DNA from 4 places in the Paenibacillus sp. P36 genome. Region 2 is predicted to be linked to each of the others. Evidence: a T-box and tRNA genes for the amino acid it is inferred to sense, from the RefSeq annotation. Region 2 holds a T-box; the other regions hold tRNA genes.
What was found. The T-box of region 2 lies ahead of leuS (leucine--tRNA ligase). A T-box ahead of a tRNA ligase gene usually reads a tRNA of that ligase, here a tRNA-Leu.
Positions count from the first base shown of each region.

Region 1: it encodes a tRNA-Leu, which carries the amino acid that the T-box ahead of leuS (leucine--tRNA ligase) is inferred to sense. The anticodon was not compared.
Region 3: it encodes a tRNA-Leu, which carries the amino acid that the T-box ahead of leuS (leucine--tRNA ligase) is inferred to sense. The anticodon was not compared.
Region 4: it encodes a tRNA-Leu, which carries the amino acid that the T-box ahead of leuS (leucine--tRNA ligase) is inferred to sense. The anticodon was not compared.

Region 1 covers NZ_AP038372.1:1,268,404-1,275,794, reverse strand. The annotation lists gene ACKTT9_RS05815 (NAD-dependent epimerase/dehydratase family protein) at 1-578, opposite strand, end outside; gene ACKTT9_RS05810 ((Fe-S)-binding protein) at 753-2,012, opposite strand; gene ACKTT9_RS05805 (FAD-linked oxidase C-terminal domain-containing protein) at 2,074-3,489, opposite strand; gene ACKTT9_RS05800 (FadR/GntR family transcriptional regulator) at 3,622-4,332, shown strand; tRNA gene ACKTT9_RS05795 (tRNA-Leu) at 4,654-4,733, opposite strand; tRNA gene ACKTT9_RS05790 (tRNA-Thr) at 4,739-4,814, opposite strand; tRNA gene ACKTT9_RS05785 (tRNA-Phe) at 4,832-4,907, opposite strand; tRNA gene ACKTT9_RS05780 (tRNA-Asp) at 4,952-5,028, opposite strand; tRNA gene ACKTT9_RS05775 (tRNA-Val) at 5,054-5,129, opposite strand; tRNA gene ACKTT9_RS05770 (tRNA-Glu) at 5,139-5,213, opposite strand; rRNA gene rrf (5S ribosomal RNA) at 5,257-5,373, opposite strand; rRNA gene ACKTT9_RS05760 (23S ribosomal RNA) at 5,444-7,391, opposite strand, start outside.
Region 2 covers NZ_AP038372.1:5,457,463-5,464,853, forward strand. The annotation lists gene ACKTT9_RS24670 (ComEA family DNA-binding protein) at 1-428, opposite strand, end outside; gene comER (late competence protein ComER) at 589-1,428, shown strand; gene leuS (leucine--tRNA ligase) at 1,442-3,901, opposite strand; T-box leader at 3,965-4,202, opposite strand; gene ACKTT9_RS24685 (class I SAM-dependent DNA methyltransferase) at 4,271-5,032, opposite strand; gene ACKTT9_RS24690 (S1 RNA-binding domain-containing protein) at 5,034-5,927, opposite strand; gene rsfS (ribosome silencing factor) at 5,924-6,271, opposite strand; gene yqeK (bis(5'-nucleosyl)-tetraphosphatase (symmetrical) YqeK) at 6,290-6,856, opposite strand; gene ACKTT9_RS24705 (nicotinate-nucleotide adenylyltransferase) at 6,846-7,391, opposite strand, start outside.
Region 3 covers NZ_AP038372.1:850,422-857,812, forward strand. The annotation lists rRNA gene ACKTT9_RS03900 (23S ribosomal RNA) at 1-2,045, shown strand, start outside; rRNA gene rrf (5S ribosomal RNA) at 2,150-2,266, shown strand; tRNA gene ACKTT9_RS03910 (tRNA-Asn) at 2,272-2,347, shown strand; tRNA gene ACKTT9_RS03915 (tRNA-Ser) at 2,376-2,467, shown strand; tRNA gene ACKTT9_RS03920 (tRNA-Glu) at 2,507-2,581, shown strand; tRNA gene ACKTT9_RS03925 (tRNA-Val) at 2,597-2,669, shown strand; tRNA gene ACKTT9_RS03930 (tRNA-Met) at 2,686-2,762, shown strand; tRNA gene ACKTT9_RS03935 (tRNA-Asp) at 2,793-2,869, shown strand; tRNA gene ACKTT9_RS03940 (tRNA-Lys) at 2,885-2,957, shown strand; tRNA gene ACKTT9_RS03945 (tRNA-Leu) at 2,975-3,059, shown strand; gene ACKTT9_RS03950 (DUF1450 domain-containing protein) at 3,207-3,458, shown strand; gene ACKTT9_RS03955 (ferritin) at 3,577-4,086, shown strand; gene ACKTT9_RS03960 (GyrI-like domain-containing protein) at 4,220-4,846, shown strand; gene ACKTT9_RS03965 (hypothetical protein) at 4,896-5,351, shown strand; gene ACKTT9_RS03970 (AIM24 family protein) at 5,366-6,064, shown strand; tRNA gene ACKTT9_RS03975 (tRNA-Gly) at 6,166-6,240, shown strand; tRNA gene ACKTT9_RS03980 (tRNA-Arg) at 6,249-6,325, shown strand; tRNA gene ACKTT9_RS03985 (tRNA-Pro) at 6,349-6,422, shown strand; tRNA gene ACKTT9_RS03990 (tRNA-Gly) at 6,430-6,500, shown strand; gene ACKTT9_RS03995 (aldo/keto reductase) at 7,017-7,391, shown strand, end outside.
Region 4 covers NZ_AP038372.1:783,746-791,136, forward strand. The annotation lists rRNA gene ACKTT9_RS03605 (23S ribosomal RNA) at 1-2,724, shown strand, start outside; rRNA gene rrf (5S ribosomal RNA) at 2,829-2,945, shown strand; tRNA gene ACKTT9_RS03615 (tRNA-Met) at 2,976-3,052, shown strand; tRNA gene ACKTT9_RS03620 (tRNA-Lys) at 3,061-3,136, shown strand; tRNA gene ACKTT9_RS03625 (tRNA-Leu) at 3,156-3,235, shown strand; gene ACKTT9_RS03630 (phytanoyl-CoA dioxygenase family protein) at 3,403-4,110, shown strand; gene ACKTT9_RS03635 (helix-turn-helix domain-containing protein) at 4,120-4,989, opposite strand; tRNA gene ACKTT9_RS03640 (tRNA-Gly) at 5,128-5,202, shown strand; tRNA gene ACKTT9_RS03645 (tRNA-Arg) at 5,211-5,287, shown strand; tRNA gene ACKTT9_RS03650 (tRNA-Pro) at 5,316-5,389, shown strand; gene ACKTT9_RS03655 (DUF1697 domain-containing protein) at 5,460-6,032, opposite strand; gene ACKTT9_RS03660 (HD-GYP domain-containing protein) at 6,400-7,391, shown strand, end outside.

The DNA.
Region 1 (7,391 bases), 4.2 Mb from region 2:
AGCAGCTTGTCCATAAAAATAGCAACAACTCCGCCCTCACCCTTGGGATCCTGCCTAATGCCATATACATTCGCATACCGCAGAATAGTGTAATCCATCCCATAGAGCAATGCAAAACTTTCTATATAATGTTCCGGCGTATGCTTGGAAATACCATAGAAGGATAGCGGCTTGACCGGATGCGCTTCGTCCACGCTCAGATATTGCGGAGTCCCGTAGACCGCAGCAGAGGAAGCATAAGTTAACTTCCGAACACCATGCTCTCGGCACTGCTCCAGCAGATCAATTGTCCCTAAGATGTTGATTTTTGCATCCAACAAAGGATTTATAAGCGATGTCTGAACATCGATTTGCGCTGCGTGATGGATGACAACTTCCGGACGGGAAGCAGCAAATACCTCGGCAAGCCTTTTGCCATCCAGTAAATCACCATGATGGAAAACAGCTTTTGCATTCACATACGCCATTCGCCCCGTAGTCAGATTATCAAAGATATGCACGTCATGCCCCTCCTGAAGCAGGTCATCGACAATTTGAGATCCAATAAAACCGGCTCCTCCGGTAACTAAAATGTTCACGTAGATACTCCTCTCTTACAACTAACGTAAACAACGAAGATTAAGTTCAAATGACATCTTTCCCGTTAGTCTAACTCTAACCCTTCTATTTTACCAAAAAAATGCAGGGGAAGTGGCGTGAATGAACAAAAAAGAAGCCACCCTCTTATGAGAGCGGCCTGCTGAGCAATAACCTTAATGTTTTACAACGCGATCATATAAAAAGTCCGCAATATGGACGGCTTCCATCTGGCCTTTTTGCCCATGTTTATCGATGCCGAGCTTCATTTGCAACAGACAGCCAGGGTTGCTTGTCACCAAATATCTAGCTTCCGTGGCGTTGGCATTAACCATTTTATCTTCCAGAATCTGATTCGCCATTTCCGGCTGCGTTACGTTATAGATACCGGCAGATCCACAACAAGAACCCGCATCCTTCATTTCGACAAAAGTAACATTGCCTACTTCTTTCAACAGTTGTCTGGACGGATTGCTGCCTTTCATGACATTGCGCAGATGGCAGGAATCTTGATATGTCACTCGAGTAGAAGCCGCAGCTGTTTGGCTATCAGCGAATTGAAGCGGACGTCCTTTTTCCACAAGAATCGTTGAAATATCTTTCACACGCGCAGCGAACCAACCTGCGGATTCCTTCCATTCCGGCTCATCATGCAGCAAATGATCGTACTCGACTAGAATCGCGCCGCAACCTCCGGCATTCGATACAATATAGTCCACACCGGCTTCCTGGAAAGCGCGGATGTTATTTTTGGCCAGCATCTTGGCTTGGTCGCTTTCGCCGCTATGCGCGTGTAGAGCGCCGCAGCAGTTCTGCGTCTCTGGAATGACAACGTCAAAGCCTGCTTCGGACAGCAGCTTGACGGTTTTGATATTCGTTTGGGTGAACATCACATCCATCAAACAGCCTCTGAACATGCCGACGGTGGCAATTTTCTCGCCTTTGGCCGGGATGAAGGTGCCGAGGAGCTGCGTTATCCCCTTGCCGGATGCATCAGGAAGAATTTTCTCCATATCGGAAAGCTGTTTGGAAAATAAACCGACAACGCCTGTTTTTCGAACAACAGATTGCAGACCTGATTTTTTATAAAAATGCATCCCTGAACCCAGCAGCCGCATTTTTTGCTGTGATGGGAACAGCTCTTTGAAGACCACCTTGCGCACACCGCGTACCCACCATCTATGCTGCTTCGTATGGGTTTCAACCGCATCGCGGGCCTGCTCAATCAATTGTCCGTATTTCACATCCGCAGGACAAGCCGGCTCACACGCGCGGCAGCCCAAGCAGTGATTCATTTGATCCTCGAAGGAAATGCCCGGCTCCATAACGCCATCCACGGCTGCTTTCATCAAGGAAATACGCCCGCGCGGAGACTCGGCTTCGATGCCTGTTTGTTTAAACGTTGGACACACGGGAAGGCAGAAGCCGCAGCGCATGCAGTTCGTCAATTGATTGTAATCCAGTTTCTGGATTAACGTTTCCTGGAGAGTTGCCCCTTTAGCCACGGTCGATTACCACCCTGCGTCTGGATTCTTTGGCAAACATTTTGCCGGGATTCAGGAGATGATGCGGGTCGAACACGTCTTTGATCCCTTTCATCATCGCAATGCCGCTGCTTCCTACTTTCCATTCCAAGAAAGGTGCTTTCACCAGCCCAACACCGTGCTCGCCTGTAATCGTTCCCCCCATCTGGATCGCCGCTTCAAAAATTTCCTCAAAAGCTGCCTCCACACGGTGGATTTCATCATGATCCCTGGCATCCGTTGTAGCTGTCGGGTGAAGATTGCCGTCTCCCGCATGCCCAAACGTACAAATCTGCACGCCATGCTTCTCGGCGATTCGGTTAATCTCCAGCACCATATCGGCGATTTTGGAGCGTGGAACCGTCGCATCCTCCAGAATCGTTGTCGGACGCAAACGCGCAAGCGCCGTGAAGGCGCTTCTTCTTGCTGTTAACAGCTTCAGCGCTTCCTCCTGATTGCTCGCAATGCTAACTTCATCCGCTTGTTCTTCACGGCAAATTTCCGAGATACGGGCAATGTCGCGCTCCACCATCTCCATCTCGCCATCCTGCTCAATTAATAGGATTGCTGCCATATCCAGCGGTAGGCCTAGCTTCGCAAAATCGTCTACGACACGGATCGTTGGATTATCCATGAATTCCAAGGTAGCCGGAATGATTCGGTTTTCAATAATTTTGGAGACCGTACGAGCTGCGCCGTATAGATCTTTGTACATGGCCAGCATCGTTTTCTTATATTTTGGAGGCGGAATCAATTTGAGCGTAGCTTCCGTAACGATTGCGAGCGTCCCCTCTGAACCAATCAGCAGCTTCGTCAAATCATAGCCTGCCACGTCCTTCATCAGCTTACCGCCTGTACGCATGATTTCACCGTTTGCCAGTACGCATTCTAATCCGATCACATAGTCTTTGGTGGTGCCGTATTTTAAACCGCGCAGGCCTCCGGAGCACTCTGCAATGTTGCCTCCAATCGTAGAGATCGCCATTGAGCTTGGATCTGGTGGATAAAATAAACCTAGACTTTCAATATGCTCGATGAATTGCTTCGTAATGATTCCCGGCTGTACGGTTGCCGTCAGATTCTGCATATCAATATCGAGGATTGCATTCATCCTGTGCATGACCATGACAATGCCGCCTTGAACGGGCACGGTTCCGCCGCAAAGATTCGTACCTGAACCCCTGCTGACTAGCGGAATGCGATGCTCATTCAACACCTTCATAATCGCGGATACTTGCGCTGTGTCCTTAGGATAAATCACGCCATCTGGCAGCGATTGAAGCATAGGTGTTCCGTCATACGAGTGGGTAACGAGCGATTCCATATCATCTTTAAAATACTTTTCGCCTACAATATTGAACAGTTGTTGTCTAATTTGGTTATCGAGCATAGCAGCCTCCCATGGGACTATTCATGACTATCATTGATAATTGATTGATAATTGATCATGTGATCAGATGACTTTCCTTCTATTTTAGCTTATGATTGAATAGATGTATAGATCTTTTATGGGGGAATTGGCATGGCATTTCAGCAGATACGGCCGCAAAAGGGTTCGGAAATCGTAATGGGGCAAATTAAGATGCAAATTGAGTCAGGAACCTATGCGCCAGGTTCGAAGTTGCCGACTGTCGTTGAGCTTGCTGCGAGCTTCCAAGTCGGCCGATCGACCATTCGCGAAGCACTGAGCGGGTTGAAAGCAATTGGATGGGTAGATATCCGGCACGGCGGCGGCACCTTCGTGAGCAATCCGCTGCCTGCGGACAACGCAACCCTCTTCGATCAAGGTGACTCCCTGCAAGAAGTGCAGGAGGTGCGGAGATTCATCGAGGTAGGCTGCGCATCGCTGGCCGCAAGCAGACGGACAGAAGCTAATATCGCGGAGCTTCGGGACATTCTTCAGTCGATGGAACGCTCCCTTGGCAACGAGGAAGATAGTGAACAAGCCGATATCCGCTTTCACCTGGAAATCGCCAAAGCCTCTCATAATTCCCTCATGATCGGAATGATGGAGTCTTTGACGGAGAGGCTTCAGGTGAGCATGAAGGCTTCTCGCCGTTTGTGGTTTTTCGCGGAGCTCGCATCCGCCGAGAAGTTGCTTCAGGAGCATCGCGATATCGTCGATGCCATCGCTGCCGGGGACGAAGCCCTCGCGGCAGGTCGGATGTCACAGCATATACAGAAGGTGGACCAGGTGGTTCAACGATTAGCTAAACATTCATCGAATGATTGAATTTAAGGGAACAGCAAGCCGCTATTTCGGAGAAAACAGAGCTTCTCGTACTGTTGGGGAACTACAGGGGCTTATTTCTGTGAAATAAACCATATAGTAGTCCCAAATGGAAAAATAGTGGCCTGTAGTTCCGCCAATCTGGTTAATAGGCCTATTTTCATTGAAATAGCGGCCTCTAGTTCCTCTATCATAATGGATAAGTGAGAAAGCTCATTTCCTGCTTATGTAATGTAGCAGGGGATGAGCTTTCGTTTGCTTACGGGAGAAAACTACAACGAAAAAGCAGGTAAAACCATAAAATGGTCTTACCTGCTTGTGTGATGCGCGTAGAGGGACTTGAACCCCCACGGTCGCCCGCTAGATCCTAAGTCTAGTGCGTCTGCCAATTCCGCCATACGCGCGCATGTGGTGCCGTCGAGAGGACTTGAACCCCCAACCTACTGATTACAAGTCAGTTGCTCTACCAGTTGAGCTACAACGGCTTATTAAGTTGTAAAGATGGTGGCTCGGGACGGAATCGAACCGCCGACACGAGGATTTTCAGTCCTCTGCTCTACCGACTGAGCTACCGAGCCATATGTACTTCTTTTAGTTTGTCCCATTCAATCAAAAAGATGAATGGCGGAGCCGACGGGATTCGAACCCGCGGTCTCCTGCGTGACAGGCAGGCATGTTAGGCCTCTACACCACGGCTCCGCGTTATAAAGTTTAGCTGTTTAAATGGTGAACGCTGACGGGATCGAACCGCCGACCCTTACCCTGTCAAGGTAATGCTCTCCCAGCTGAGCTAAGCGTTCAGGTAATTGTGGTGACCCGTAGGGGACTCGAACCCCTGTTACCTCCGTGAAAGGGAGGTGTCTTAACCACTTGACCAACGGGCCAAAATTCCCCAAAACGAAACTCCGTATTGGGGCAAAAGGTACTGCTTGGCAACGTTCTACTCTCCCAGAACCCTGCGGTTCAAGTACCATCGACGCTGGAGGGCTTAACGGTCGTGTTCGAGATGGGAACGCGTGGGTCCCCTCCGCCATCATCACCAAACAGTCAAAGCGTGATTGCGCCTTGAAAACTAGATACGAAACTTGCGTAAAGGTTTGAACATTTAGGATTTGTGGTTAAGCCCTCGACCGATTAGTATTCGTCAGCTGCATGCATTGCTGCACTTCCACCTCGAACCTATCAACCTCGTCGTCTACAAGGGGTCTTACATACTGGGAAATCTCATCTTGAGGGGGGCTTCGCGCTTAGATGCTTTCAGCGCTTATCCCCTCCGTACATAGCTACCCAGCGGTGCCTCTGGCGAGACAACTGGTACACCAGCGGTACGTCCATCCCGGTCCTCTCGTACTAAGGACAGCTCCTCTCAAATTTCCTACGCCCGCGACAGATAGGGACCGAACTGTCTCACGACGTTCTGAACCCAGCTCGCGTACCGCTTTAATGGGCGAACAGCCCAACCCTTGGGACCTACTTCAGCCCCAGGATGCGATGAGCCGACATCGAGGTGCCAAACCTCCCCGTCGATGTGGACTCTTGGGGGAGATAAGCCTGTTATCCCCAGGGTAGCTTTTATCCGTTGAGCGATGGCCCTTCCATTCGGTACCACCGGATCACTAAGTCCGACTTTCGTCCCTGCTCGACTTGTAGGTCTCGCAGTCAAGCTCCCTTATGCCTTTGCACTCTGCGAATGATTTCCAACCATTCTGAGGGAACCTTTAAACGCCTCCGTTACATTTTAGGAGGCGACCGCCCCAGTCAAACTGCCCACCTGACACTGTCCCCATACCGGATCACGGTACCAGGTTAGAACTCCGATACGATCAGGGTGGTATCCCAACGGCGCCTCCACCCAAGCTGGCGCTCAGGCTTCTAAGGCTCCCACCTATCCTGTACAGATCGTACCAAAGTCCAATATCAAGCTGCAGTAAAGCTCCATGGGGTCTTTCCGTCTTGTCGCGGGTAACCTGCATCTTCACAGGTATTAAAATTTCACCGGATCTCTCGTTGAGACAGCGCCCAAGTCGTTACGCCATTCGTGCGGGTCAGAATTTACCTGACAAGGAATTTCGCTACCTTAGGACCGTTATAGTTACGGCCGCCGTTTACTGGGGCTTCAATTCATAGCTTCGGATTGCTCCTAACCACTCCTCTTAACCTTCCAGCACCGGGCAGGCGTCAGCCCGTATACTTCGCCTTGCGGCTTCGCACAGACCTGTGTTTTTGCTAAACAGTCGCTTGGGCCTTTTCACTGCGGCCCCCTCGGGCTATTCACCCTACCGAGGCACCCCTTCTCCCGAAGTTACGGGGTCATTTTGCCGAGTTCCTTAACGAGAGTTCTTCCGCGCGCCTTAGAATTCTCTTCTCACCCACCTGTGTCGGTTTGCGGTACGGGCACCTTCGCCTGGCTAGAAGCTTTTCTTGGCAGTGTGAAATCATGACCTTCGGTACTTAAAATTTCCCTCCCCATCACAGCCCAGCCTTACGATGTGCGGATTTGCCTACACATCAGCCTCACTGCTTGGACGAGCATCCATCAGCTCGCGTCACTATCCTTCTGCGTCACTCCATTGCTCATAACGGCTACGGTGGTACAGGAATTTCCACCTGTTGTCCATCGACTACGCCTTTCGGCCTCGCCTTAGGTCCCGACTTACCCTGAGCGGACGAGCCTTCCTCAGGAACCCTTAGGTTTTCGGCGGATCAGATTCTCACTGATCTTTTCGTTACTTATACCGGCATTCTCACTTGTATGCGCTCCACCTGTCCTTACGGTCAGAATTCAACGTACATACAACGCTCCCCTACCCATGCACAAAGTGCAAGCCATAGCTTCGGTGGCGTGTTTAGCCCCGTTACATTTTCGGCGCAGAGTCACTCGACCAGTGAGCTATTACGCACTCTTTCAATGGTGGCTGCTTCTAAGCCAACATCCTGGTTGTCTGTGCAACTCCACATCCTTTCCCACTTAACACACACTTGGGGACCTTAGCTGATGGTCTGGGCTGTTTCCCTTTTGACAATGGATCTTAGCACTCACTGTCTGACTCCCGGATTTAAGT
Region 2 (7,391 bases):
GGCGCTGGTGGAGGGCTTCCTTTTAGCTTAGGTAAAGGCGATTCAGATGTGATGTTTGTTACAGGTGCGGCCGGAGACGCATCAGGTCTAGAAGGTTCTGAGGTTTCTGAGGTTCCAGGGGTTCCAGGGGTTCCAGGGGTTCCAGGGGTTCCAGGGGTTCCAGGGGTTCCAGGGGTTCCAGGGGTTCCAGGGGTTTCAGAAGTTTCTGTGGGATCAGAGACTTCAGAAGTAACTCCAGGTGTTGCGAGGGATTCCTGAGCTATTTCCTCTCCATTCGCTATAAGAGCTTCAATTTGCTCATTCACCGGTTCAAACTCCGTTTGTATCATCGATGACCGTCCTCCAGTCACAAAAGGCCATACAACAAAAACGACAATACAAACAATTACAGCAGTATACAGAAATTTTCGATAACGAAATAGAGCCACGAGTTCCCTCCTAACAGTTAAATAAAAAAAACAAGCTAATCTTTCATAACGGCAGAGAAGCATGCATATACATGAAAAAGCATCCGAATGGCATCCAAAACTGACCCCGTTCTATAAATATTAACGAAAGTGACTGATTTTTTTCGGGAGGGATTACTAGATGAAAGCAGGGTTCATCGGTACTGGGAGTATGGGAAGTATTCTGATTGAAGCGTTCATTCATTCTGGGGCTTTCAATCCGGAGCAAATTATTGCAGGAAATCGAACGATTCGTAAAGTTGAGCTTCTTGCGGAGACATATCCTGGGCTTCTGGTAGCCCAATCGAATAGAGAAGTCGTGCTGGAGAGCGATATTATTTTCCTCTGTGTGAAGCCTTCTGAATTTAAAAAGGTTATTGATGAAATTAAAGAGGACGTGCTTCCCTCCCAGTTCATCGTATCCATCACAAGTCCTGTGCTGATTAAGCATTTGGAAAGTCTTTTGCCGGCAAAAATAAGTAAAATCATTCCAAGTATTACGAACTATGTATTAAGCGGTGCTACACTCTGCATTCATGGTAATCGGATGCAGCCTGAGGATAAAGAATGGCTTGAGAATTTATTTGCCCATATCTCATCACCGATACGGGTATCTGAAAATTACACACGCATCTCATCAGACCTATCCAGCTGCGGCCCTGCTTTTCTTGCCAACTTCATTCAATCCTTTATCGATGCAGCTGTTGAAGTCACAGGCATCTCCCCTGAAGAAGCAACGCTTCTAGCCAGTGAGATGACACTTGGAACAGGCAAGCTGCTGACGACGGGCGGCTTTAACCCTATGACCTTGCAAAAACGCGTTTCCGTGCCCGGCGGTATTACTGCCGAAGGATTGCGTATTTTGGATGAAGAGCTTTCCGGCGTATTCTCGCGCGTGATCCACGCTACCCACGACAAATATCAAGAAGACCTTGAGAAGACTGAGCAGCAATTAACCATAAAGCAACAGTCTTCTCAATAGTCTTTTTTCTTGATTAGCCTACAACGATGTTCACTAATTTACCTTTAACGACAATCAATTTGCGAACGGCCTTTCCGGCGGTCGCTTCTTTGACTTTATCAAGATCAAAAGCGATTTTCTCCATCGCAGCTTCGTCCGTATCTTTTGAAATCAGCACGCGGTCCACAATTTTGCCGTTGACTTGTACTACGATCTCAATTTCATTGTCGACGGTCCAAGCTTCGTCATAAGTTGGCCATGGTGCATACGTGATTGACTCGGTACCACCCAGCTTCTCCCACAGTTCTTCCGCCAAATGCGGTGCAAGCGGAGACAACATCTGAACGAAGTTTTTCATCGCTTCGAGCGGCAAGCGCTCCGTTTTGTAAGCTTCATTGACGAAAATCATCATTTGGCTGATCGCCGTATTAAACCGCAGCGCTTCGAAATCCTCCGTGATTTTCTTGATGGAACGATGCCATGTTCGTTTGAACGTATCGCTTCCAAGCGTCTCATCCGCGCTGATTTTGGATTGAACTTGACCGTTCTCATCCACAAACAGTCTCCACACACGGTTCAAATAACGGTAAATGCCGTCTACACCCGTTGTGTTCCATGGTTTTGTCGCTTCAAGCGGTCCCATAAACATCTCGTAAATACGCAGTGTATCCGCGCCTTGATCGCTCACGATATCATCCGGATTTACAACGTTGCCGCGTGATTTACTCATTTTCTCCATGTTTTCGCCAAGAATCATCCCTTGGTTGACCAACTTATGGAACGGCTCCTTCGTATGAACAAATCCAAGATCATAAAGCACTTTATGCCAGAAACGGGCATACAGCAAGTGAAGTACCGCATGCTCAGCTCCGCCAATATATAAATCAACCGGCAGCCATTGCTGTTGAAGCTCATGCGAGCAGAACTCTTTATCGTTACGCGGATCGATGAAACGCAGGTAGTACCAGCAGCTGCCAGCCCATTGCGGCATCGTATTCGTCTCGCGGCGAGCTTTCATCCCCGTTTCCGGATCGGTCGTATTCACCCATTCAGATACGTTAGCCAGCGGTGATTCCCCAGTTCCCGAAGGTTTAATTTCATCAACTTGAGGAAGCAGAAGCGGAAGTTGGTCAACCGGTACAGGCTTCATCGTGCCATCTTCCAGGTGAAGAATCGGAATCGGCTCTCCCCAGTATCTTTGACGGCTGAACAGCCAGTCTCTCAAGCGGTATGTGACCTTACCTTGACCTTTGCCGTTCTCTTCAAGCCAAGCGATCATGTGACTGATGCCTTGCTCAATGTTCATGCCATCGATAGGTCCAGAATTCACATGAGCGCCGTCTCCAGCGTAAGCTTCTTTCTCCACATTGCCACCTTGCACGACTTCAATAATCGGCAAATCGAACTGTTTCGCAAACTCCCAGTCACGTTGGTCGTGTCCAGGCACTGCCATGATGGCGCCAGTACCGTAACCGCCAAGCACATAATCCGCGATCCAGATCGGCACTTTCCCGCCATTTACTGGATTAATCGCATAGGCACCTGTGAATACGCCTGTTTTGTCTTTAGCCAGGTCAGTACGCTCCAGATCGCTTTTGCGGGAAGCTTTTTCTTGATATTCTTTCACAGCGGCCGTTTGTCCGTCTGTCGTAATTTGCTGCACAAGCTCGTGCTCAGGTGCAAGCACACAATAAGTCGCTCCGAACAAAGTATCTGGACGTGTTGTAAAGACAGTCAGGCTCTTCTCTTCATGCCCTTCGATCGCAAATTGAACTTCAGCGCCTGTCGATTTACCGATCCAGTTGCGCTGCATATCCTTAATGCTCTCCGACCAGTCAAGCTCCTCTAGATCTTCCAGCAAACGTTCAGCGTATTCCGTAATTCTCAGAATCCACTGACGCATCGGTTTACGGATGACCGGGTGGCCTCCACGTTCACTCAAACCATCGATAACTTCTTCATTCGCAAGAACCGTCCCCAGCGCCGGACACCAGTTAACAGGCACTTCGTCTACATAAGCAAGGCCTTTGTTGTACAGTTGGATGAAAATCCATTGCGTCCATTTGTAATACTCCGGATCCGTCGTGGAAATCTCCCGATCCCAATCGTAGGAAAATCCGAGCGATTTAATTTGACGGCGGAACGTATCGATATTTTTCTGTGTAAAATCACGTGGATCATTCCCTGTATCCAAAGCGTATTGCTCAGCCGGAAGTCCGAATGCGTCCCAACCCATTGGGTGAAGAACGTTGAAGCCTCTCATCCGTTTGAAACGGGAGACGATGTCCGTTGCCGTATAACCTTCCGGATGTCCTACATGCAGACCTGCTCCTGAAGGATATGGAAACATATCCAACGCATAAAATTTCGGCTTATCCGAATTTTCAAGCACTTTGAATGTTTTCTTTGCATCCCAGTAAGCTTGCCATTTGGGCTCAATCGCTTGCGGATTGTAACCCTGTAATTCCTTGGTTTCTTTCGTTTCCTGTGTCATGTGAAATTTCCTCCCTGTGTACGGCTATAAGCGCCAAAAAACCCCTCATCGCTAGCGGATATCGCTAGGGACGAGAGGTTAGATTCCCGTGGTACCACCCTAGTTAACACCAGGCATGCTTTGCCTGTGTTCACTCTGCCCCTTAACGCGGGTGAAACGATCCGGCTAACGCCAACATGCGTGGCGATTCACCTTCTAGCTCCAAGGCGAGTTCACAAGACGGACATCTACCGGCTTCCACCCTTTAACCGGCTCTCTGCGAGATGCTGTGCAAGTTACTAATCCTCTTCCAAGCTTTGTGATCATCTGATTAGCTTTGATTATATGTAAAATAATGCCGCACTGTCAAGCGGCGGGGCTCCTTATGCTTTATTTCTTTGCAATAAAGAAAGCCCGCTCTGTCAGCTTCGTAGGTTGTTCCCATGTAAAGTCGGCTGCCTTGTACACTTCAAGAAAGCCTGCTTCCCTCAGCATCTGCTCCAGCCAATCCAGTGCATAAGCGCGCTGTTCATGCGTTTCATCGATGCGCCGGAACAGTTCCTTGCCGCCTTCCTCTTTGACAAAGATGGTCAATTCGTGCTGAATTTGAACTCTTTCCTCATTCAACTCGCTTGTCCAAATGTAAGCTACATCCTCTTCGTTCAAAAAGAAGGGCTGAGATTCCGCATAAGCAAACAGCTGCTGGGGCGTATGCACATCGAACAGGAATAAACCGCCCGGCTTAAGCCCTTCATACGTTTGGCGAAAGGCATCTACAATGTCCTCTTCCTCTAGCAAATAGTTCAAACTATCACAGAAGGATAGAGCGACATCAACCGATTCCCCCAGCTCCCACTCCCGCAAATCCTGCTGAAACAAACGAACGGCTCCGCTGCGCGCAAGCTGAGGGTGTTCTCCTGCTTTTTGTTCCGCTACAGCCAGCATATCTTCCGACAAGTCAATGCCTGTCATTTGATAACCTTGCAATGCCAACGGAATCGTCAAGTTGCCGGTACCGCAGCCGAGATCAACGATCGAAACCGGCTTCACGCCAAACCGGTCAAAGCTTTCTTTGACAAAACGAAGCCAATCCTCGTAAGGCATGCTGTTCATCAGACGGTCATACGTGTAGGCAAATTTCTCATAGCTCATGTTAACTAGGATTCTCCTCTTTTTTCAGATAGGTCCAGTCGTCCTCCTGATAGATGAGCCCGTCTTTCATCAGCTTGCCTAACGCACGCTTAAAAGCCGCTTTGCTCAGGCCAAACCGATCCTTAATGATGTCCGCAGACGTTTTATCTGAAAATGGCATCGCATTTCCTGGACGCGTCTCCAGCACACTAAGAATTTTCTCCGCATCTTCATCGCGGCCTTTTTCCTTTGGCTGTCTCATCGACAGATTCACGCGGCCATCTTCTTCGCGAACGAAGGCGACACGTACATCCACCAACTCACCCACACGAAGCAATCGTGTTCTCTCCGTAGGAGCGATAAGTCCGATCACACCGTAACCGAGAACACCGGCCTCGCAAATAACGAAAGTGCCCATCTGCAGCGGCCTGTACACGCGCGCTTTCACCCAGCGGTTGCTCCAGCTTGAAGGAGCACGCACACAAAGCGGAGCCAGATCGTCTTCCAGTGCCAGCTTCGCAATCAAGCGGCCTTGACGGTCATGCGCTAATGTTGCAAACACCTTGTCCCCTACTTGAGGTCGCAATTCCTCCAATTCCGGGACATGACGGTAAGGAAGGAGCAAGTTGCGCCCTAATCCCATCTCCAGAAAGTAGCCAAATCTCGGATGAATATCGACAACCTCGAGCAGCCCGACTTCGCCCATTCGGATTTGCGGACGTTTCATAGTAGCCATGAGCCTGTCCTGCGTATCATGGAATAAAAAAGCTTCCACGTGCTCACCGGCCTTGATTTTGCCTACAATCTCCGCATAAGGTAAAAGTACATCCTGATAGCCGTCGCTCAGGAAATATCCGTTTGGCGGAACTTCCCTCGCTACCTCAAGGGTAACGAGGGATCCTGCTTCCAGTCTCATACGCGCTCCACAACTTTGGCATCGGACCAAAGTCTTTCGATGTTATAGTACTCGCGATCATCGCGGTGGAAAACGTGCAGAACAACATCTCCTAAATCAAGCAGAACCCATCTAGCTGTATCAATACCTTCGTAACCTCTGATCGTGACGCCATACTCATGTGCTTTCTTTCTGGCTTCGCTCGCGATCGCTTGCACTTGTGTTTCTGAATTTCCGTGGCAAATGACGAAATAATCCGCAATCAAGGAAATACCTTGCAAATTAAGCGTGACAACGTCCGCCGCTTTTTTATCCTCTGCAGCCTCTACGACAAATGCTAAAATCTCTTCTGGGCTTTTACTCATTCAATCAACCTCCATTAATTAGTTGTTTATTTGTTGAATCAAATCATTCCGTGTCAAAATAGTAAGCGGATAAATTCGTTTTCCTTTTTCAATCAAAAACCGAATCGTAGAATCAAACCCGACAACAAGCGCCTTCTCCAAGCTGGTCTTGGCTTCCTCACGGATGAGCTCTACACCGGGGAATTCCCGGCCTGGCTCCATATAATCCGCTAAACATACGATTTTGTCTAACAGCGTCATCCCTTCACGCCCTGAGGTATGGTACCGGATCGCATCCAATATCTCTTCGTCCTGAATACCAAATTGCGACTGGGCAATGAACGCCCCGGCATGCGAATGCCAAAGCTCCTTGTCAAAATCCAATAAATCCTGCGGCAACCCATTCTCGCGAATAATCTTAGCTTGCTCCTGCACAGGCCAATACTTGCAATAGTCATGTAAAATAGCTGCAAGATCAGCTTTGACAGGATCTCCACCGAATCGCTTCGCAAGCATGACGCTCGTTTCCATGACACCAAGTGTATGAAGCCAGCGTTTCTCCGGCATTTGTTCTTTTACGGCTGCGATTAGCTTCTCACGATTCATACAATCGGTTCACCTCCATGTAACCGTTCACGACTTCCGGAACAAGGTATCGGACCGATCGTTCCTGTCTTCGTTCCTCGCGAATGGCCGTGGATGAAATTTCAACAAGCGGCATGGGGACAATGGTTACTCGCTCACGGATGTTAGCCGACATATGCGCCATATCCAGTTCGTAGCCAGGTCTGGCTAAACCGATAAAACGAATATGCCGCACGATGTCATCGATGCGATGCCACTGCGGCAAATACTGAACCATGTCTGCACCTATAATATAAGCAAATTCTGTAGTGGGATATTGTTTGCGCAGCAGTTCAATCGTATCGATACTATAAGATACGCCGCCTTTGCTGATTTCGATATCAATCGGACGAAAAAAAGGATTCCCTTCCGCAGCAAGGCAAACCATCTCCCAGCGCTGCTGCGTTGTGGCCTTCGGCGCGTTGGACTTATGCGGCGGCACATTAGCCGGCATCAGCCATACTTCGTCTAATCCTGCTTCCACCCTCGCCCGCTCCGCAGCGATCAAATGACCGGT
Region 3 (7,391 bases), 4.1 Mb from region 2:
AGGGCTAGCCTCGGATGTGGAGTTGTGGAGGTAAAGCACTGATTGGGTGCGGGGCCCGCCAAGGGTTACCAAGTCCAGTCAAACTCTGAATGCCACAAACTTAAATCCGGGAGTCAGACAGTGAGTGCTAAGATCCATTGTCAAAAGGGAAACAGCCCAGACCATCAGCTAAGGTCCCCAAGTGTGTGTTAAGTGGGAAAGGATGTGGAGTTGCACAGACAACCAGGATGTTGGCTTAGAAGCAGCCACCATTGAAAGAGTGCGTAATAGCTCACTGGTCGAGTGACTCTGCGCCGAAAATGTAACGGGGCTAAACACGCCACCGAAGCTATGGCTTGCAGCAATGCATGGGTAGGGGAGCGTTGTATGTACGTTGAATTCTGACCGTAAGGACAGGTGGAGCGCATACAAGTGAGAATGCCGGTATAAGTAACGAAAAGATCAGTGAGAATCTGATCCGCCGAAAACCTAAGGGTTCCTGAGGAAGGCTCGTCCGCTCAGGGTAAGTCGGGACCTAAGGCGAGGCCGAAAGGCGTAGTCGATGGACAACAGGTGGAAATTCCTGTACCACCGTAGCCGTTATGAGCAATGGAGTGACGCAGAAGGATAGTGACGCGAGCTGATGGATGCTCGTCCAAGCAGTGAGGCTGGTTAGTAGGCAAATCCGCTAACCGTAAGGCTGGGCTGTGATGGGGAGGGAAATTTAAAGTACCGAAGGTCATGATTTCACACTGCCAAGAAAAGCTTCTAGCCAGGCGAAGGTGCCCGTACCGCAAACCGACACAGGTGGGTGAGAAGAGAATTCTAAGGCGCGCGGAAGAACTCTCGTTAAGGAACTCGGCAAAATGACCCCGTAACTTCGGGAGAAGGGGTGCCTCGGTAGGGTGAATAGCCCGAGGGGGCCGCAGTGAAAAGGCCCAAGCGACTGTTTAGCAAAAACACAGGTCTGTGCGAAGCCGCAAGGCGAAGTATACGGGCTGACGCCTGCCCGGTGCTGGAAGGTTAAGAGGAGTGGTTAGGAGCAATCCGAAGCTATGAATTGAAGCCCCAGTAAACGGCGGCCGTAACTATAACGGTCCTAAGGTAGCGAAATTCCTTGTCAGGTAAATTCTGACCCGCACGAATGGCGTAACGACTTGGGCGCTGTCTCAACGAGAGATCCGGTGAAATTTTAATACCTGTGAAGATGCAGGTTACCCGCGACAAGACGGAAAGACCCCATGGAGCTTTACTGCAGCTTGATATTGGACTTTGGTACGATCTGTACAGGATAGGTGGGAGCCTTTGAAGCCTGAGCGCCAGCTTGGGTGGAGGCGCCGTTGGGATACCACCCTGATCGTATCGGAGTTCTAACCTGGTACCGTGATCCGGTATGGGGACAGTGTCAGGTGGGCAGTTTGACTGGGGCGGTCGCCTCCTAAAATGTAACGGAGGCGTTTAAAGGTTCCCTCAGAATGGTTGGAAATCATTCGCAGAGTGCAAAGGCATAAGGGAGCTTGACTGCGAGACCTACAAGTCGAGCAGGGACGAAAGTCGGACTTAGTGATCCGGTGGTACCGAATGGAAGGGCCATCGCTCAACGGATAAAAGCTACCCTGGGGATAACAGGCTTATCTCCCCCAAGAGTCCACATCGACGGGGAGGTTTGGCACCTCGATGTCGGCTCATCGCATCCTGGGGCTGAAGTAGGTCCCAAGGGTTGGGCTGTTCGCCCATTAAAGCGGTACGCGAGCTGGGTTCAGAACGTCGTGAGACAGTTCGGTCCCTATCTGTCGCGGGCGTAGGAAATTTGAGAGGAGCTGTCCTTAGTACGAGAGGACCGGGATGGACGTACCGCTGGTGTACCAGTTGTCTCGCCAGAGGCACCGCTGGGTAGCTATGTACGGAGGGGATAAGCGCTGAAAGCATCTAAGCGCGAAGCCCCCCTCAAGATGAGATTTCCCAGTATGTAAGACCCCTTGTAGACGACGAGGTTGATAGGTTCGAGGTGGAAGTGCAGCAATGCATGCAGCTGACGAATACTAATCGGTCGAGGGCTTAACCAAAACCAGCTGACTAAGCAGTTAGTCGCTACGTCTAACGTAGATGACAAATATTCTTTACGCAAGTTTCGTATCTAGTTTTCAAGGCGCAAACCACGCTTTGACTGTTTGGTGATGATGGCGGAGGGGACCCACGCGTTCCCATCTCGAACACGACCGTTAAGCCCTCCAGCGTCGATGGTACTTGAACCGCAGGGTTCTGGGAGAGTAGAACGTTGCCAAGCAGTATTCCCTGATAGCTCAGTTGGTAGAGCACTCGACTGTTAATCGAGTTGTCACAGGTTCGAGTCCTGTTCGGGGAGCCACTTTTTTTATCCGATGCCAGGCTTTCATGGAGAGGTGTCCGAGCTGGCCGAAGGAGCACGATTGGAAATCGTGTAGGCGTCACAAGCGTCTCGAGGGTTCGAATCCCTCTCTCTCCGCCACCTTAAAGCACGATTTACTTAAGAAAAGCCTGTTTACGCGGCCCGTTGGTCAAGTGGTTAAGACACCTCCCTTTCACGGAGGTAACAGGGGTTCGAGTCCCCTACGGGTCACCATTATGTATTTCCCATGGAGGCTTAGCTCAGCTGGGAGAGCATCTGCCTTACAAGCAGAGGGTCGGCGGTTCGATCCCGTCAGCCTCCATTTTCCTTTTTAATGACGCGGGGTGGAGCAGCTCGGTAGCTCGTCGGGCTCATAACCCGAAGGCCGCAGGTTCAAATCCTGCCCCCGCAACCAACCTCTTGATGAGGTGTTATATTCTAGTGTGGAGCCGTGGTGTAGAGGCCTAACATGCCTGCCTGTCACGCAGGAGACCGCGGGTTCGAATCCCGTCGGCTCCGCCATTTTTTATGAAGTTTGAGTCATTAGCTCAGTTGGTAGAGCACCTGACTTTTAATCAGGGTGTCGTAGGTTCGAATCCTACATGACTCAGTTTTTTTTTATTTTATGCGGTCATGGCGGAATTGGCAGACGCGCACGGTTCAGGTCCGTGTGGGCTAACCCCCCGTGGAGGTTCGAGTCCTCTTGACCGCATCACCAAGAGCTTTCTTAATTCCTTTTATAGGAGCTAAGGAAGCTCTTTTTTTTGTACATCCATTTCTCAAATTTCTGTTGACATTGATTATTATTATCACTAATATCAGGGTATAGGCGGTAGATATGAGCGGTGGAGGTTATGACATGAAAACGATTAAATACTGCTGCAGAAATGAGAAATTCGGATCCAAACAAATATATAAGTCGTTGAAAAATGAATACCCCAAATTGAAGCAAAAGAAGAAGGATTGCCTGGGAAACTGTAAGCATTGCAAGAAAGAGTGCATCGCGATGATCGGCAAAAAGAACTTGGTTTGTGCGGCTTCGCCTGACTTACTATATGCTCAGCTCAAGCAGATTATTGCTGAATCAAGGGCTGAAACCGTAATGGCCTAAGTACATAACCTTTGTAAAATTTATGACTTCCGTTTGTATTTGTATATGAAGTTCTGGTAATCTTGTATGTATGGGGATTTGCAAAAAGTAACCATACAGAAAGGATGTGCAGCACATCATGTTAAAAGATGAACTAACGGAAGCGCTCAATGAGCAGATGAACTATGAATTTTACTCCGCGCACGTCTATTTGGCCATAGCCGGTTATTGTGCAGCAGAAAGCTTGGATGGGTTCTCGAACTTTTTTATCGTTCAAGCGGAAGAAGAGAAATTTCATGCAATGAAGATTTTCAAATTTATTAATGATCGCGGGAAAAAGGTTGCCTTCGCCGGTATGGATACGCCAGTGAATGAGTACGAATCGATCCTCGACGCTTTTGAGCATGCATACAAGCATGAGCAGGAAGTTACAAGACGTATTTACCATCTCTCTGATTTGGCTCTCAACGATCGTGAGCATGCGACGATGCAGTTCCTCAAATGGTTTATCGATGAGCAGGTAGAGGAAGAAGCGATGTTCGACAGCATTATTAACAAGTTGAAACGAATCGACAAAGACAGCAATGCCTTCTTCATGTTGGATGCGGAATTTGCACAGCGCACGTTCACTCCACCAACCGGGGAATAATTACATACGATACTAATGAAGACCGAAACTTACTTTTTCGCCGTTTACAGCGAAGGGTAGGTTTTTTCTATGTTTACTGACGTATAGCTGTCAGGGTTTATTTTATATACTGAAAGAAAAAAGGAAGTGCCGCATGGAAAAGTTAGATTTAGCCAAAGTCTACAAATCCTATTACACAGCTCCGACGAAACCACAGCTAATGGAATTTGGGCCTGTTTGGTATGTGACCATTGAAGGAACTGGGGACCCGAATGGAGACGTCTTCGCACAAGCGACTGAAGCGCTCTACACGCTTTCTTACAGCATTAAGGGCATTTATAAGATGGAGGAGAAAGACTTCACTGTGGCCAAGCTGGAGGGCTTGTGGTGGGTGGATGGAGATAGCCGGAACGCGCTCGAGGTGCCGAGGGAGCAGTGGCGTTGGAAACTTTTGATTAGGATGCCCGATTATGTTACAGCAGAGAAGGTAGAGGAAGCCCGAGTTAAAGCTTTAGGCAAGAAAAAGGAGCTGGATTTGCTTTCAGATATTGTATTTGAAACCTTGCATGAAGGAAGCTGTGTCCAGATGCTGCATATGGGTCCGTATGCTTCCGAGCCTGAAACGCTAACTCAAATGTACGAATTTATGGAGACAAGCCATTTAAGCATTAGCGGCCTCCATCATGAAATCTATTTATCTGACCCGAGGAAGATTGATCCTTTGAAAATGAGAACGATTTTGCGTTACCCTGTTAAGGCGGCAGAAGTGGTGAAGGGTTGATTTTTGCTGTAAAATAGAAGAAAATGTCGAGCTGTTGGGAGGGAAGGCGATGCGGACACGGCATATATCTGTTATTGGTCACGTGATCGGCGTGCTAGTCATTTGGATAGGGCTTATGTACCCTGCCTCTGCAGCCCAAGCCTCCTGGCTCGATAGGGTGAAAGATATCTATCAACTGCCTGAGAATGTGGAGCAAATTCAGAAAGATTACGAGGCAACGAAACAGCAATTAGAGGAGCAAAAGGACAAGCTCTCGGAAACGATCCGGCATTCGCAGGAAACCGAGGAAAAGCTCCTTCAACAAAACGAAGCGCTTCAGAAAGAAAATGAACGACTGCAAGAGCGCTTAAAGGCCATGGAGCAGGTTGCAATAGATAAAGAAAACCGGAGTCGGAAGATAACGAATATGGTTATCGCGGTGGTTGTGCTTGTAGTGTTGTATTTTGTACTTGGACGGGTGTTCCGGTATGTGGTCTGGCGGAGGCAGAAGCGTCAAATGAGATAGGAGGCCTGAGAGGCGTGGAAGTTACTTTCGAACATGCAAGCTCACACGCAAAAATGGCCACACTGCGCATCGAGAAGGACGAGTCGATTCATGTGCTGCATCCGAACCAAATCGTAGCTTTTCAAGGGAAGTCTGAGCAAAGAGAGGACTCTTTGATGAAGCTACCCAGTATGTACCGCAAAAAACGTCTGATTCAGTCGCGCGTGTATGGTCCTGCTCAGCTCATGCTAGGTTTGCCAGAAGGCTACAGCATGTCTGTGGTGCCTATTGGTGATGAGGATGATCTTTTGTATGAGTTCCGGCATGTTCTGTTTTATACCGGCGGTGTCAGCTTTACTTCTCACTTACAAAATGTTAAAAATACACTGATCACGCAAGATCTCGTGAAAATGCAGTTCAAAGGGCCGGGAACACTGGGGCTTTTGACCACTGGGCCCTTGTATCAGATGGCTTTGGATCCGAAGCAGCCTTTATATGTAGATATTCATTGTCTAATTGCGTATCCTCGGAATGCAGTATTGCGCCTTTGTGTTTATGGTAATACATTAGCGAGCCAGCATATGAATTATCATTGGGAGATGACAGGGCAAGGACATGTGCTGCTGCAGCCATGTAAGCCGGATCGCAAGTTGGATGAGCATATGAAAAACGATAGCTTATTGCGGCGAATTGCAAGGGAAGTGCTGCCTTTTGGCGGTATTTTTATAAAATAAGCGATTGGTAAGAAAAAACATTTGCATTTGTTCTGAAATCCTGATATATTATTCCTTGTCGCCTCTGAGAAAGAAATGAAGTGACAAGCAACACATACCGTGCGGAAGTGGCTCAGCGGTAGAGCATCGCCTTGCCAAGGCGAGGGTCGCGGGTTCGATCCCCGTCTTCCGCTCCATATTTTAAGCGCCCTTAGCTCAGCTGGATAGAGTATTTGACTACGAATCAAAAGGTCGGGAGTTCGAATCTCTCAGGGCGCGCCATTTTAATTAAGTTATAAGCGTTTCGGGATGTAGCTCAGCTTGGTAGAGCACCTGCTTTGGGAGCAGGGGGTCGCATGTTCAAATCGTGTCATCCCGATATTTACGCGGGTGTAGTTCAATGGTAGAACTTCAGCCTTCCAAGCTGGTAGCGTGGGTTCGATTCCCATCACCCGCTTCACAAGAAAAGAAAGAGCCACCTTCGGGTGGCTTTTTCTTTTGCACGGGTAAGGGAAGAGAACCCACAAAGGGTTCGACCGTCCGTGAAGGCAGCTTGAGTAAGCCCGAGTAGGACGCGCGTCCAAATCTACCGATGATTGCTTCCGAAGGAAGCATGTTCAATGAGGGCGGAAAGCGAAGGGAACTGGAGGTCGCTATTTCGAGTAAATCAGCCGAATTCCCCGGTTAGGGGAACTACAAGCCTTTATTTGCTGCCTAAAAGCGGCGTATCACCTGAAAACGGCAAAATAGAGGACCGTAGTTCCCTAGGAGGGGCGAATGCACCGTTTTCGAGCTAAATAGATGCCAGTAGTTCCGTTAACGTACAGAAAAGACATGGTACAGCTATGGAGACCATCCTCACCCGATACCCGAGCCCGCATATTTCTTGGCAAAAGTAAATGAAAGCGGTATACTTGTTTTGTTAACGTGTGCATTATCGTGGGACGATATCAATGAAATGAGGTCGGCGACTATGAAGGCGAAAAAGCTAGGACATGCAGGTTTTGACATCTCAAACATAACTTTTGGCTGTTGGGAGCTTGGAGGAGGTCCTTGGGAGTTCACGAACGACCAAAATAATATCGAGCTCATCCGTAAAGCGTTCGAGCTGGGCATCACAACGTTTGATACAGCTGAAGGCTACGGCAATGGACACTCGGAAGAGATCGTCGGCGCTGCTTTGGCGGATATACGTAAGCAATGCATCATTACGACGAAGGTGAGCCGAAGCAATCTAGCTCCTCAAGATGTAAGAAGATCGGCAGAAAACAGTTTGAACCGTTTGAAGACTGATTACATAGATGTTTATTACATTCACTGGCCAAGTTTTGAGATACCTGTGCAGGAT
Region 4 (7,391 bases), 4.1 Mb from region 2:
AACTGAAACATCTAAGTACCTGGAGGAAAAGAAAACAAAAGTGATTCCGTCAGTAGCGGCGAGCGAAAGCGGAATAGCCCAAACCAAGGAGCTTGCTCCTTGGGGTTGTAGGACCTCATCATGGGGTTAGTTTGGTAGGCGAAGTGATCTGGAAAGGTCCGGCATAGAAGGTAAAAGCCCTGTAGCCAAAATCAAACGAATCTCCTAGAGGTATCCTGAGTACGGCGGGTCACGTGAAACCCCGTCGGAATCCGGTAGGACCATCTGCCAAGGCTAAATACTCCCTAGTGACCGATAGTGAAGCAGTACCGTGAGGGAAAGGTGAAAAGCACCGCGGAAGCGGAGTGAAAAAGAACCTGAAACCGTGTGCTTACAAAAAGTCAGAGCACTCTTTATGTGTGATGGCGTGCCTTTTGTAGAATGAACCGGCGAGTTACGTTCCCGTGCGAGGTTAAGTCGAAAAGACGGAGCCGCAGCGAAAGCGAGTCTGAATAGGGCGCTTTAGTACGTGGACGTAGACCCGAAACCGTGTGATCTACCCCTGTCCAGGGTGAAGGTGAGGTAACACTCACTGGAGGCCCGAACCCACGAATGTTGAAAAATTCGGGGATGAGGTGGGGGTAGCGGAGAAATTCCAATCGAACTCGGAGATAGCTGGTTCTCCCCGAAATAGCTTTAGGGCTAGCCTCGGATGTGGAGTTGTGGAGGTAAAGCACTGATTGGGTGCGGGGCCCGCCAAGGGTTACCAAGTCCAGTCAAACTCTGAATGCCACAAACTTAAATCCGGGAGTCAGACAGTGAGTGCTAAGATCCATTGTCAAAAGGGAAACAGCCCAGACCATCAGCTAAGGTCCCCAAGTGTGTGTTAAGTGGGAAAGGATGTGGAGTTGCACAGACAACCAGGATGTTGGCTTAGAAGCAGCCACCATTGAAAGAGTGCGTAATAGCTCACTGGTCGAGTGACTCTGCGCCGAAAATGTAACGGGGCTAAACACGCCACCGAAGCTATGGCTTGCACGTTTGTGCATGGGTAGGGGAGCGTTGTATGTACGTTGAATTCTGACCGTAAGGACAGGTGGAGCGCATACAAGTGAGAATGCCGGTATAAGTAACGAAAAGATCAGTGAGAATCTGATCCGCCGAAAACCTAAGGGTTCCTGAGGAAGGCTCGTCCGCTCAGGGTAAGTCGGGACCTAAGGCGAGGCCGAAAGGCGTAGTCGATGGACAACAGGTGGAAATTCCTGTACCACCGTAGCCGTTATGAGCAATGGAGTGACGCAGAAGGATAGTGACGCGAGCTGATGGATGCTCGTCCAAGCAGTGAGGCTGGTTAGTAGGCAAATCCGCTAACCGTAAGGCTGGGCTGTGATGGGGAGGGAAACTTTAAGTACCGAAGGTCATGATTTCACACTGCCAAGAAAAGCTTCTAGCCAGGCGAAGGTGCCCGTACCGCAAACCGACACAGGTGGGTGAGAAGAGAATTCTAAGGCGCGCGGAAGAACTCTCGTTAAGGAACTCGGCAAAATGACCCCGTAACTTCGGGAGAAGGGGTGCCTCGGTAGGGTGAATAGCCCGAGGGGGCCGCAGTGAAAAGGCCCAAGCGACTGTTTAGCAAAAACACAGGTCTGTGCGAAGCCGCAAGGCGAAGTATACGGGCTGACGCCTGCCCGGTGCTGGAAGGTTAAGAGGAGTGGTTAGGAGCAATCCGAAGCTATGAATTGAAGCCCCAGTAAACGGCGGCCGTAACTATAACGGTCCTAAGGTAGCGAAATTCCTTGTCAGGTAAATTCTGACCCGCACGAATGGCGTAACGACTTGGGCGCTGTCTCAACGAGAGATCCGGTGAAATTTTAATACCTGTGAAGATGCAGGTTACCCGCGACAAGACGGAAAGACCCCATGGAGCTTTACTGCAGCTTGATATTGGACTTTGGTACGATCTGTACAGGATAGGTGGGAGCCTTTGAAGCCTGAGCGCCAGCTTGGGTGGAGGCGCCGTTGGGATACCACCCTGATCGTATCGGAGTTCTAACCTGGTACCGTGATCCGGTATGGGGACAGTGTCAGGTGGGCAGTTTGACTGGGGCGGTCGCCTCCTAAAATGTAACGGAGGCGTTTAAAGGTTCCCTCAGAATGGTTGGAAATCATTCGCAGAGTGCAAAGGCATAAGGGAGCTTGACTGCGAGACCTACAAGTCGAGCAGGGACGAAAGTCGGACTTAGTGATCCGGTGGTACCGAATGGAAGGGCCATCGCTCAACGGATAAAAGCTACCCTGGGGATAACAGGCTTATCTCCCCCAAGAGTCCACATCGACGGGGAGGTTTGGCACCTCGATGTCGGCTCATCGCATCCTGGGGCTGAAGTAGGTCCCAAGGGTTGGGCTGTTCGCCCATTAAAGCGGTACGCGAGCTGGGTTCAGAACGTCGTGAGACAGTTCGGTCCCTATCTGTCGCGGGCGTAGGAAATTTGAGAGGAGCTGTCCTTAGTACGAGAGGACCGGGATGGACGTACCGCTGGTGTACCAGTTGTCTCGCCAGAGGCACCGCTGGGTAGCTATGTACGGAGGGGATAAGCGCTGAAAGCATCTAAGCGCGAAGCCCCCCTCAAGATGAGATTTCCCAGTATGTAAGACCCCTTGTAGACGACGAGGTTGATAGGTTCGAGGTGGAAGTGCAGCAATGCATGCAGCTGACGAATACTAATCGGTCGAGGGCTTAACCAAAACCAGCTGACTAAGCAGTTAGTCGCTACGTCTAACGTAGATGACAAATATTCTTTACGCAAGTTTCGTATCTAGTTTTCAAGGCGCAAACCACGCTTTGACTGTTTGGTGATGATGGCGGAGGGGACCCACGCGTTCCCATCTCGAACACGACCGTTAAGCCCTCCAGCGTCGATGGTACTTGAACCGCAGGGTTCTGGGAGAGTAGAACGTTGCCAAGCAGTACCCCTTTGGGGTGTTTTAAATAATGACGCGGGGTGGAGCAGCTCGGTAGCTCGTCGGGCTCATAACCCGAAGGCCGCAGGTTCAAATCCTGCCCCCGCAACCAATTATTATGAGTCATTAGCTCAGTTGGTAGAGCACCTGACTTTTAATCAGGGTGTCGTAGGTTCGAATCCTACATGACTCACCATTTGCCTTATTTACAGCATGCGCGTATGGCGGAATTGGCAGACGCACTAGACTTAGGATCTAGCGGGCGACCGTGGGGGTTCAAGTCCCTCTACGCGCATACCTAGCAAAAAGGATTAAGTATCACTAACTTAATCCTTTTTGCCTTTTGTGCGTTCTTTTGTAGATAAGTGAACAAAATTGCTAGTATTCGCCTCGTCGATTGGAAGTAATGAAGCCTCCTTCTCATTTACAATAAAGTCATATCCACAAAGGAGGTTAAGGCATATGATACAAGTCACAAGGTTTGTATTGACGCAGGAGATGGTCGAGCAGTTTTATCGAGAAGGGTTCTTTTATGCTCGAGGCTTTCTTACAAAAGAAATGGTTGATGCGATCAATGAAGAGAATGCTGCCTTTGCTAACGAAAAAGGGACAGGCGAATGGAAAAGTAAAGCCATCATCGATATTGCCGCGGAGCAGGAACTATATCCTGAGACCACGAGGTTTTTGACGAGTCCGGATATTGTAAGCTTTTTAGAGCAAATTCTAGGGGATCAAGTCAAACTGTGGATGGGGATGTACGCGGTCGTAGCTCCCCACGGCAATGGTTTGGAGTGGCATCAAGATAATCAGTACACACATATTCTGGGTCATATGCTCAATGGTTTTATTGCCCTTGATGATATCAGTCAAGAGAACGCAGGCTTGTGGCTGGCCCCGGGATCACATTTACTCGGGCGGCAGCCCAATATCAATACAGAGCCTGGCCATAAGCGCGCTGCAGAGCCGGAGAATGGTGTACCTTGTCCACCATTAGCCCCAGGCGATGCTGTGTTCTTCCATCGTGAGACGCTGCACCACAGCAAGAAGAATCACACGGATAAGCCTAGACGCGCCTATGCCTTCCAAGTCGCGGCGGCAAGCTGCCGGTACGCCCAGTCGGGCAAACGGCTTGAGGACCGTGTCCTTTTGTCCGGATACGTCAAAGGATAAAGTCATCTTTTAATCAACCTTAGCTGTGATACTGGATGATGTTGCTGCCTGTCTGCGGTATACGCTTGGTGTCATCCCCCGATGTTCTTTGAATACTTTGTTGAAGTAGCTAGGGGTGCTGAAACCGCAGGCGAGGGCAATATCTGTAATGGATTCATGCGTGTGCATCAGCATATGAGCTGCATACTGAAGCCGAAGTCGAATGACAAATTCATTAGGAGAAGAGCCTGTCAATTCTCTGAATTTGGTATAGAACCAGGTCTTCTTCAGGTCTGACCTATGGATAAGCAAATCTACGTCCACTTCTTCTGACCAGTGGGTGATGAGATGCTCTATGGCTGCTATGACGCCGGATAGGGAGGGAGCCGCGAACGATTGCTCTAACGAATGGTAGTACCTTTGAATTTGGACAAGGATTTGAATGAACAACGTCATCTGCTGGAGCTGCCAGCCTGGCTGATCTTGCTTCTGCTCCTGCAAGGCCTCCGTAGCAAGCCGTATGATCGATTGTGCGTATGGCGATGCTGCGGGGATTACCTGGGACGTGTTCATCGTATAAAAAGGGACTAGCAAGCTGTATCCGCCCGGAATGAAAGCAACGTAATCGGGTGAGAAGAGAAGCATGATCCAACGGCTTGGTTTCCCTTCCTCCCGGGTCAAGTTCCAGTGCGGTTCGAACGGGCGCAGCAAAAGGATATCGCCAGGATCGGCATAATACCACTCGTCGCCAATCGGATATTTCATTGTACTATCAAGGGCTATACTGACCTCCAAAGCGGCATGCATATGAAATTCATGCTCCGTGTATACCGCCAGCTTTTCTTCGAAGATGATCCCTTGTGCAACCTTGACGTTCTGATCAAAAAAAGATGCTTCCACATATTCCCTCCTCTCGGTGATGGAAAACTACAGGTAAAAACTGGCGAAAAATAATTAAACATTTTATTTGCTTTTTGTAAAGAATCCTGTTATATTACTACTTGTCGCTTTTAAAGAAGCGGCATGAAACACCTACTTGCGGAAGTGGCTCAGCGGTAGAGCATCGCCTTGCCAAGGCGAGGGTCGCGGGTTCGATCCCCGTCTTCCGCTCCATATTTTAAGCGCCCTTAGCTCAGCTGGATAGAGTATTTGACTACGAATCAAAAGGTCGGGAGTTCGAATCTCTCAGGGCGCGCCATTTTTACATTTAACATACATAGCAGTATCGGGACGTAGCTCAGCTTGGTAGAGCACCTGCTTTGGGAGCAGGGGGTCGCATGTTCAAATCGTGTCGTCCCGATCAAACAAAAAGAAGTATAATCGATCAGTAGATAGACTGGGAGATTATGCTTCTTTTTATGTTTTCTGTGTTATCGTTGCGTGGAAGCAGCCATATCATTGGCTAAGGAAACAAGCTTACTAAGCGTTTTCCAATTGCGCACGGTAGCAGGAACATCAAGCTTCGGCAGGTTATTGGCAAGCTTGGATTTTAGAATGCTGTGTCGGTACAGCAGATAGATTTCTCTTCCTTTTGCTCGCAGCTGGTCATCCTCGGTTTGGAACACCTCAAGACGTGCTAAGCTTTCTTTGGACGGCTCTTTAGGCAGGAAGGCTACGTAAAGGCTTTCGGCATCGGACATAGACTCCGCTTCGGAGATTTCGTCGGCCGTGTACGGGCAATTGGCGGCTATGAGATTCAGTTCCTCCGCAGTTCTCAAAATCACGGCTAAAGAGATATGAAAGACGCGGTCAATCTCACTCTCGATCAGCTGGCGCAGCGATTCTTCATCCGCATCCGATTCGAACAATACATTGCCGCTCTGAATATAGGTCTGAACACGAAGCAGCCCGATTTGCTCCAATGTTTTTCGAAGCTCAGCCATTTTGATGATATTTTTCCCACCCACATTAATGCCACGCAATAACGCGATATAGATCGCCATCCCATTCACTTCTCTCTTTTAATATACATGAAATATACATCAAAATATCCATCAGCGCCATTCCCTTAATATCCATACTTTACCATGGAAAAAGTGTAGTTACATACTACATCATGGAAGGTAGTGACATCATGTGTCGAAAGTCCCATCCAGTTTGCGAAGTGGCGCCCTATTTGCTTTGACACAAATCGACGAATGTCTCTCGCGTAAACACTCATAACGTGTGAAATTATAACTTTTCTAGTAAAAAAATATTAAAATTATGGAAAAAATTATTTATAATAGAGGAGATTCTCCTTAACAAGAAGAACTAGTACTAATTAAAATGTCGGGGCAGTCTACTTGAGAAGAATAAGAGGTAACATCTATGCAGAATTCATTGTTTTTCAAGAATGTGATAAATTCTGATTCCATCTTCGAATCGATCGGCCAATTGAATGATATTGCCAAAAAATCAATAGGCTGTGAACATATCTCTCTTTTTCTAATGGATGAGAAACATCAGATTACCCCAGCTTCTTATTCCGTAAATATTAGTACAGCAGTCATGGAGCAGTTAAAGTACATAGTCCTTCACACACAATTTTTTTCCCAAATGCCAGAAGGTTCCCGTTTGTCGGTGTATGAGGCAGATGGAATGCTTCGCGATCACCTTCTAAAATCCAGATACGAATGTATTTATGGATTCCACATAAAGCACGGCCCTTCGTACGGTGCCCTACTATTCTCATTTCCTTCGGATATTCAGTTGAAAGACGATCAATTGCAGTTATGCAATCTCATCAAATTACATATGGAGCAGTTGATTAAAAAGATTCAATTCCGCAAGCAAGTGCTTAAGCAGCAGGCTTACGAAAGTCTCTTTAACACATTAAGAGTGAAAGACAGTTTTACAGTTGATCATTGCTATAATGTTGCTTTCTATTCTACGCTGCTTGGCGCGAAGGCCGGCGTCAGCGAAACCGAGTTGGAAACTTTGAAGCTGGGCGCTTTGCTTCACGATGTAGGGAAATTAGCTATTCCCGATCATATTCTCATGAAGCCCGGCCGTTTAACGGACGAAGAGTTTAATGTCATCCGCCAACATCCTGTGATTGGGTTTGAATTGCTGAAGGAACTGCAGGATGTGGAACATCTATTGCCTATGGTCAGGTGGCATCACGAGCGGATGGATGGACGGGGGTACCCGGATCAATTGAGCGGATCGGACATCCCTTATCTCGTACGGATTGTAAGTATCGCCGATGCGTTCGACGCGATGACATCCACGAGAGTTTACCGGAACTCGCTTCACGTTCATGAAGTAAGAGAGCAGCTGCTTACTCATGCGGGCAAACAATTTGACGAGAAATTGGTACG